DNA from 2 places in the Aquimarina algiphila genome. Region 1 is predicted to be linked to the other one. Evidence: riboswitches for the same ligand, from Rfam matches in the RefSeq annotation. Region 1 holds a riboswitch; the other holds the start of a gene.
The links. A riboswitch is a leader RNA that binds a small molecule or an ion and turns the genes downstream of it on or off. The one in region 1 is predicted to bind cobalamin.
Positions count from the first base shown of each region.

Region 2: linked by a shared signal. The riboswitch ahead of PQF96_RS00090 (TonB-dependent receptor plug domain-containing protein) and the one ahead of PQF96_RS24955 ((2Fe-2S) ferredoxin domain-containing protein) in region 1 are both predicted to bind cobalamin.

Region 1 is NZ_CANLVC010000010.1:314,233-318,434, reverse strand. Features, by position in the region: gene cobA (uroporphyrinogen-III C-methyltransferase) at 62-784, opposite strand; gene PQF96_RS24960 (NAD(P)-binding domain-containing protein) at 787-1,599, opposite strand; gene PQF96_RS24955 ((2Fe-2S) ferredoxin domain-containing protein) at 1,589-2,413, opposite strand; cobalamin riboswitch at 2,558-2,741, opposite strand; gene PQF96_RS24950 (AAA family ATPase) at 2,755-3,279, opposite strand; gene cbiB (adenosylcobinamide-phosphate synthase CbiB) at 3,276-4,202, opposite strand, start outside; gene PQF96_RS24940 (pyridoxal phosphate-dependent aminotransferase) at 4,190-4,202, opposite strand, start outside.
Region 2 is NZ_CANLVC010000001.1:22,550-26,751, forward strand. Features, by position in the region: gene PQF96_RS00085 (S41 family peptidase) at 1-497, shown strand, start outside; gene PQF96_RS00090 (TonB-dependent receptor plug domain-containing protein) at 570-2,492, opposite strand; cobalamin riboswitch at 2,574-2,869, opposite strand; gene PQF96_RS00095 (bifunctional adenosylcobinamide kinase/adenosylcobinamide-phosphate guanylyltransferase) at 2,954-3,466, shown strand; gene cobT (nicotinate-nucleotide--dimethylbenzimidazole phosphoribosyltransferase) at 3,479-4,202, shown strand, end outside.

The sequences.
Region 1 (4,202 bases):
AAAATAAATATTCAACAACATCGAAAATGGATTCCAGCCTACCCTGGAATAACAAACTTACTTATAAAATTGGATTTGCTCCAATAATTAAAACAACAGGCATTTGCAATGCGCTATTTTTAATTTGTTCTTCTATACTGCCCAAAGTCCCTGTGATTATTTCCTGATGAACGCGGGATACATTAGATGCCGCATTTACAGGAATTGTATCATCTTTACATACCTCTAATAGTTTAGGGATAATTCTATGTAAGCTTTTTAGTCCCATATATATAGAAATTGTATTTCCAGCTTTAAGCATATGCGCTATTCCTGTGAGTTGCTCAAAAGAATAATCTGCGGTATGCGCTGTGCAAATAAGCATAGCATTAGACTTATTCCTTTCTGTAATTGGGATATTAAAAATATTAGCAGCTGCTAATGCTGCAGAAATACCAGGAATAACTTGAAAAGGAATTTTTTTTGATGTAAGATATCTTGCTTCTTCAGCTGCTCTGCCATAAACATAAGGATCTCCTGATTTAAGACGAACTACTTTTTTACCTAAAAGATAATTTGCTTCTAATAACTCATTTATTTTTTGTTGACGTTCTATTTGATCAGAAGTATCTCCAAATTTACGTCCTACATATATTTTTTCTCCATCTGTATTTATAGTCATGATTGTGTCAGAAACCAAATTATCATGAAGAATAACATTTGCTTCTTCTATAAGTCGATGTGCTTTTACAGTTAATAAATCCGGATCTCCAGGACCGGCGCCAACAATAGATACAGGGTACATTTCTAAATTAATTTTAATGGATCAGGATGTATATATGTATACTCCAGTAGTTTTTTACTCTTCGTATTAGAGATAATTTTATACGCGATGTTTTTTTGTTTGACAAAAGTTGGAGGGGTAAGTTTAATTTTGTTTGCCGCCAAAGTATAAAAATCTTTGCGCAATGGATGATGGTCTGCACAACCATTAATAATTTCTCCCCAAGCATCTTTTTCTATCACAGCATTAATAAGTCCGATACAATCATCTCTATGAATAACATTGATGGGAGCATCTCCATTTTGAACCTCCTTCTTATTCGCAAGGAATCGCCCAGGTAAACGATCATATCCAATAAGACCACATAATCGAATAATTGTTAATCTTTCTCTTAATTCTTTTTGTAATAGCTGTTCTACAATAGCAACCGCTCTTCCTGATTCTTTTTCAGGTTGAATTTCTATAGTCTCAGTAACCTCATCATTTGTATTCTGATATACAGAAGTAGAGCTAACAAAAATAACTTTCTGGGTTGATGAAATGTATGGAAGTATACTTTGTATCTGTTGTTGGTATATTTCTATGATATTGGGGATACGTTTAGGTGGGAAATTGATAATAACTACTTCACTATCTAAAAGAAAATCCTTATACATTTCTTCAGAGGCTTCACCTAACTTCAGTAAAAATGCTGTAATTCCTTGTGCTTGAAATTCTGAAATTTTACTTGCGGTTGTTGTAGAACCTTTTACAGTACTCCCTTTTGAAATTAAATCAAGAGCAAGTGGTAATCCTAACCATCCACAACCTAATATGCTTATATTTTTAGGAATCATCTTCTACTATTCTAATGTGATCTGGTGACATTGACAAATATATTTTCAGGATATGCTCCCAAGTTTTATTGTCTTCTTCTTTTATCCACATGGTCACCAAATGTTTTCCTTTTTTGTTTTTAAGACGTAATGCCTTGGTAAAGATAGCCTTTTTTTTCAGCCAGATCACTTCTGCAACGCTTACTTTGCGATCTGCTATCTCTTCAGGAATATCTTTAGGAATGCCGGCAATAGCTAATGTTAATTTTAATTGTTCTCCTGTTATTTTTACTTCGTATTTATCACTATAATCCACTTGATGAGGTTGATCAATATTCAACATAGAGTCTTCTCCAACTTGCACTGCTATTGGCCTGGGAGTTTGAAAGAAATATTGAAATAATGGATATAAATGTTGGTCTGAAGCAAATGCTCTTGCTATTAAGATCTCATCATGTATCTCTTCAGTTTTACATTTAAAAACGGGAGGGGATACTATTTTTTCATTTTCTGTTAATAATACAGACCATCCTTCCTGATACAATAGATATTCTTCAGTTGGTTGATTCTCCTGGGTATGAGATTTCATAATAGTTACTGCTTTCTCAGGAGTTAAGTTTTTATACCAAAAATTACCAGGTTGTACTATCCAGGTAGGTGCATCTTCACATCTACCGTTACACCTGGTTTTTATGGTGTGTGTATTATCCCACAACCCTTCATTACGAAGATATGCTCTTGCTTCTCGCACTGCTATTTCGCTCTTAGCTTTTTGACAAGAACCTCCATCACAAAATTGAAAGGTAGTTGTTACTTTTGGTATGTTTTTTCCCATAGTATTATTTGTAAATAAAAAACAGGAAAAGTTGTAGGAAGAAAAAAATAGTGAGAAGATATGCACATCATTTGATATGCGTATTTCAAGAAATACAAAGATTATCCAATCTATCTTTTTATATCCAACCCTTTACCCGAGAGTTTATATAATAATTATATGGCAGGTCTCCTGACTTACGCATTACTATCGCCTTCCCATATAATATACAGTGGCATTTTGATAGTAATTCTTAAAGCGCATTACAGTTGCGGGAACAGTTTTGGATTTTCACCAAATTCCTTTTTAATCTCATATCACTACAAGAACCATAAAATCAGTAGCGAAGATACTTTTTTTGTTTAAATAATTGATCTTATAAAATCAACACGTTGTGTTAAAGTTGTTTTTGGTAAGATTTCTATATTAAAGTGTAATTCTTCATAGATTTCTATAAGATGTTTATGGATTTGTATTGATTCTTCTCTAGATTGAGGACGTTGAGGATCATTAATATAAATTTCTCCCCAAGGTGGTGCCAGAAATACAGTACTAGCGTAATATGTTGTATAAGGAAAATCTAACAGATATTGTGGAGTGGAACAGAGTTTTGTTTTTAAATAAGCAATAGTATCAGGTAATCCCCGATCCACAAAAGTAGTTTGATTAACAGGGTTTTGTAACTCTTTTATTGTCTGTTGATATACTAAATCTACAAAACCAGAAAGATCTCCCCAAGGGGTTTTATTTTTTCCTATTTGTTGTTGTTCTTTGATTATTTTCCTTGATATTTCTTCATAACACAAATATCCATTTTTTTGTAGCTCATTAATTAAACTTGTCTTTCCTGTACCAGGAGCTCCAGTTATGATATATCTTCTGTTCATGGTAAGAAAAAATATATGCTACAAATTATTGCAACAAAAACAAAAGTTACTTTTTGGTTAATTTCTGCTACAGCTTTTATCTCACGATCTTCTATCATTCTATCATTTGTTCCTATATAAGGTTTATTTACCAGTTTTTTATGATAATAGTTTGGTCCTCCAAATTTACAATCCAGAATTGCTGCCAATGCGGCTTCTGGATATCCTGCATTTGGACTTGCATGTTGTTTCCCATATTTAAGCACAAAAGGAATCTTATGAAGTTTAGCAGTTACCACTAGCATTAAAATTGCAGTGATTCTAGCAGGTAGATAGTTAACAACATCATCCAACTTAGCCGCAAATTTTCCAAAATTGATATAGCGTTCACTTTTATATCCAATCATAGAATCTAATGTATTAATCATTTTATACCCCATAGCCCCAGAAATTCCAAACAACGCATAATAAAAAAGTGGTGCAATAACACCATCGCTAAGGTTTTCTGACATCGTTTCAAAAACGGCTGTTTTTATTTGTTGTTCATTTAACTGATCTGTCTCTCGTCCTACTATCCAGGATAATCGTTTTCGACCTTGATTTACCCCTTGTTTTAAGGCTTTAAAAACTGCTTTTCCTTCATCGATCAAACTCTTATTTGCCAGAGCAAAAAACACAAATACGGAGGTGAAAATATAATACCCTATCGGAAAAAGTTGCAACAATTTTTGAGCCGTATAAAAAAAAAGTAATACAATACTTACTAATAATAATGTAAGTAACATTCCTTTGACAAAAATAAAGGAGCCTGTATTCATTTTTTTTTCTCCGATCGCAATAGTGTTTCCAAATAACCGTATTGGATGCGGAAGCCATCTTGGATCTCCAAGTATTAAATCAAGCACGTATCCAATGATTAAAGGAACTATTATTAATGTATACTC
Region 2 (4,202 bases), on a different contig from region 1:
CAGGAGAAGCTATTAATAACCTTAATTTGACTAGAGTATATATTTTAACGACCAGAAGTTCTGCTTCTGCAAGTGAGTTAGTTATTAATGGTCTTGATCCTTATATTAATGTAGTACAAGTTGGATCTACCTCTAGAGGAAAGTTTCAGGCTTCTATCACACTATATGATTCAGACAATTTTGGACGACAAGGTGCCGATCCCGGACATACATATGCTATGCAACCCTTAGTACTTAAATCAATTAATTCTGTAGGTTTTACAGATTATTTTGATGGCTTTACTCCAGAGATAGAAATCGAAGAAGATTTTACTAATTTAGGAACTTTGGGTAATGAAAATGAGCCATTATTAAAAGCTGCCCTGGATAATATATTAGGAACAAGAAGTGCAAAAAGCTATCATAGTATTCGATTAGAAAGCGTTGGAAATAGTAATATGTATGATGCTAATTATGAACGCATGTATCGAGATATAGATTTGTCTAAAACAGAATAACATTTATTTTTAAATTAAAAAAAAGCTCTCAATCTAGATTGAGAGCTTTTTTTATGGATTATTAATTTATTTTTAAAATTTTAAATCAAATCCTATTCTGGCATTTCTTCCTCTTGTGCTAAATCCAAAAACTTCTTGGTAATCTTCATTAGTAATATTATTCATTGCTGCATATACGGTCAAATTATTCATCAATTTGTGACTAATATAAAAATCTAACAGCCCAAACTCTTTTAAAGTAACAGGAGTAAACGTAGCAAAATCAGTATCCGATCTTTCTGTATTATATTGATAACGTATTGAAGTATAAGTCTTTTTATTTAACTGATATCCAACACTTGCATTAACCATATGCTCAGGAATTCGAATATTATCATCTAATTTATCAATATTGGTATACGTATAATTAGCATTTACAGATAATTTATCCTCTACTGTTTTTGCTGATATTTCTACTTCTACCCCATCTACTTTAATATCATCAACAGAGTTAATATTTACAAAAGTAGTAGGATCAAAAGTGATAAAATTCTCTGATTCGCGATTAAAATAAACTACACTCACTCTGGCTTTATTCTCGTGCGATAATTCTACACCTCCTTCGATAGTAGTACTTTCTTCTGGTGATAAATCAGGATTACCACTCAAAAATGCAACATCATACAACTGAAACAAAGACGGGGTAATATAAGCTGTGCTATATGAAGACAATGCTTTAATATAATTATCACCAAATTTATACGTATATGAAGGGTTCACATTATATACCATCTCATTACCATAGACACTATGAATATTTAGTCTTGCACCCGCATTAACATTCAAACCAAACTCAGAAGTGTACACAACATTAACATAAGGATCAATAATATCAAATTCTGCTTCATTATCACTTATCGTTTCTTCTAAACCAGAACTCCCAAAAGGAATACTTAAAAGATTAAAATCACTATATGACCCATTTACCCCCACCACAGTATATAGAGTGTTATTAAAGTTATATTTATTATATGCATCAAAAGTAAATACATCGCTCTCATATTTTGATGGGAAACCAGATGCTGTAAGATCTCTTTCCAGTGTTGCTATACTGTTTGTAAATGTAAAACTACCATTAGGGTACTTGAATTCCCAGAAAGATCCTGCTCGTAGCTGTTGACTCTCGAATTGATTGTCACCATCTATTCCTGCAGCCGCATCAAAATCATTTTTATATTGATCTAAATTTCCAAAAAAATGAAACTTAAAATTATTATCCCACTTATACCCTAATTTTGCATATACATTAAATTTTGAAAACGCATCACTTTCTGCTCCTTCTGCTTCTGCAGCCGATAATCCATCTGTAAATTGATTACTCAAACTTGCCAAATAGTTGACCTTACCAACTGTTCCATTAACAGAAGCTAAATTCACAAAATCGTTGATATCATAATCCTGATCATCTTGAGATTGATTTGTACCGATACTTGATTGAAAATTTGCCGAAATCTTTTTCTTACTTTCTGTTTTTGTTATGATATTGATCACTGCAGCTGATGCACCAGAGCCATATAAAGTACTTGATGCTCCTTTAAGAATTTCTATTTCTTGTATTTGATTGACTGATAATAACCTTAAATCAAAATCTCCTGATATAGCCGAAGGATCACTAACTGTTATCCCATCAACTCTAATCACTACTTGACGATTTCGTCCTCCACGAACCGAAACTCCTCGTTCCTGACCTGCTGCGCTCCCATTACCATTAATTATTACTCCTGCAGCCCTGCTAAGTATTGTAGCCACAGATTGCCCTTGACTGCGTTCTAATTCTTCGGCAGTAATTTTGGTAATCACCTTACCAATTTGCTCTCTTTTTAAACCAAATTTAGAATCAGAAATAAAAACCTCTTCCAATTCGTTTACCTTTTCGTCTTCTTGAATTTCTTGTCCAATTGCAAAATAGGACCCCAGCAATAGAAATGCTGCTCCAAAAAACATTTTTTTGTTCATTACTTAAATACTTTATTTTTTTACAATAACCGGAAAAAAGTATGTAGTTTACCCATACCCAAACCTTTGTCCCGAAAGTTTGATTTATGCTGAATAAAGGCAGGTCTCCTGACTCACGTCTTGTTGTTTACCTTCCCGTTTGAACTGAACTCGTTTCAGTTTCTTTTAAATTGATTCAAAAGATGCCGAAACAAATTCGGCACAAGCAGTGGTTTATAAAGAATTAACAACAAGCATCCTTTTTTAAAGGACAAAGTTTACAGTTGCGGGAACAGCTCAGGAATTATTAACTCTAAAATCAGAATTAATGCACCTGATTCCCTTTTAATCTTCAACTCTTTGAATAGAGTATCAGAACCAGAATTCTGGGCGAAAGTATTATATTTTCTGGAATTTCGGATTACTTTAGCGAATAAATATGTATTCACCTACCTTTGCCTTCTTAAAAACCAATTTTAACAATGCTATATTACATTACAGGAGGAGAACGTTCTGGTAAAAGCAACTATGCCCAAAACCTGGCGTTACAGTTATCTCACAACCCGTATTACCTAGCTACATCTCGTATTTGGGATGACAATCATCGCCAACGTATAGATCGACATGTAGCAGATCGGGATGAACGTTGGATCTCCATTGAAGAAGAAAAAGAACTCTCTAAAGTAATTCAAAGTTCTAGTGTCGTGGTTATTGATTGCGTAACTTTATGGCTTACCAATTTTTTTGTGGATACAGAAAATAATATCGAATTATCACTAGCACAAGCAAAAGCAGAATTTGATAAGCTTTTAAAAATTGAAGCCACAATACTCATTATTTCTAACGAAATAGGAATGGGGGTTCATGCCACAACCGAAGTTGGCAGAAAATTCACAGAACTGCAAGGTTGGATGAATCAACATATCGCTAAACATGCAGATAAAGCCATATTAATGGTTTCGGGGATTCCCGTCGAAATTAAAGGTTCTAAATAACTTAAATATACTATGAATTTTGATATAAAACCTATCTTCAATAACAACCTTGAAGCAATACTGCAAAATAAAATTAATACCAAAACAAAACCCATTGGCGCATTAGGAATACTGGAAACAATAGCTTTACAAATAGGTATGATTCAAAATACAGATCAACCTAGTTTAAAAACCCCTACAATTGTTGTTTTTGCTGGGGATCATGGTATTGCTGAGAAAGGTGAAGTTAATCCATATCCACAAGAAGTTACTGCACAAATGGTTTATAATTTCTTAAACCAAGGTGCTGCCATTAATGTATTTTGTAAACAAAATAATATCGATCTTAAAATCGTAGATGCAGGAGTAAATCACGATTTTGGAGTTACTCCTGGATTAATTGATGCTAAAATTGATTTTGGAACCAAAAATTACCAAGACAAACCCGCTATGAACGCAGAACAATGCAGTCTGGCGATACAAAAAGGCGCTGATATTGTCATAGATACTCATGCTACTGGATGTAATAGTATTGGTTTTGGCGAAATGGGAATCGGAAATACATCTTCCGCTTCATTATTGATGTCATATTTCACAGAGATTCCAGTGACAGAATGTGTAGGTTCTGGAACAGGGTTGGACACTTCAGCTATTAAAATCAAACAACAAATTTTATCTAAAGTTTACCAAGAATATACACCTTCTTCTCCTCTTGAAGCATTAGCAGCTTTTGGGGGGTTCGAAATTGCTATGATTG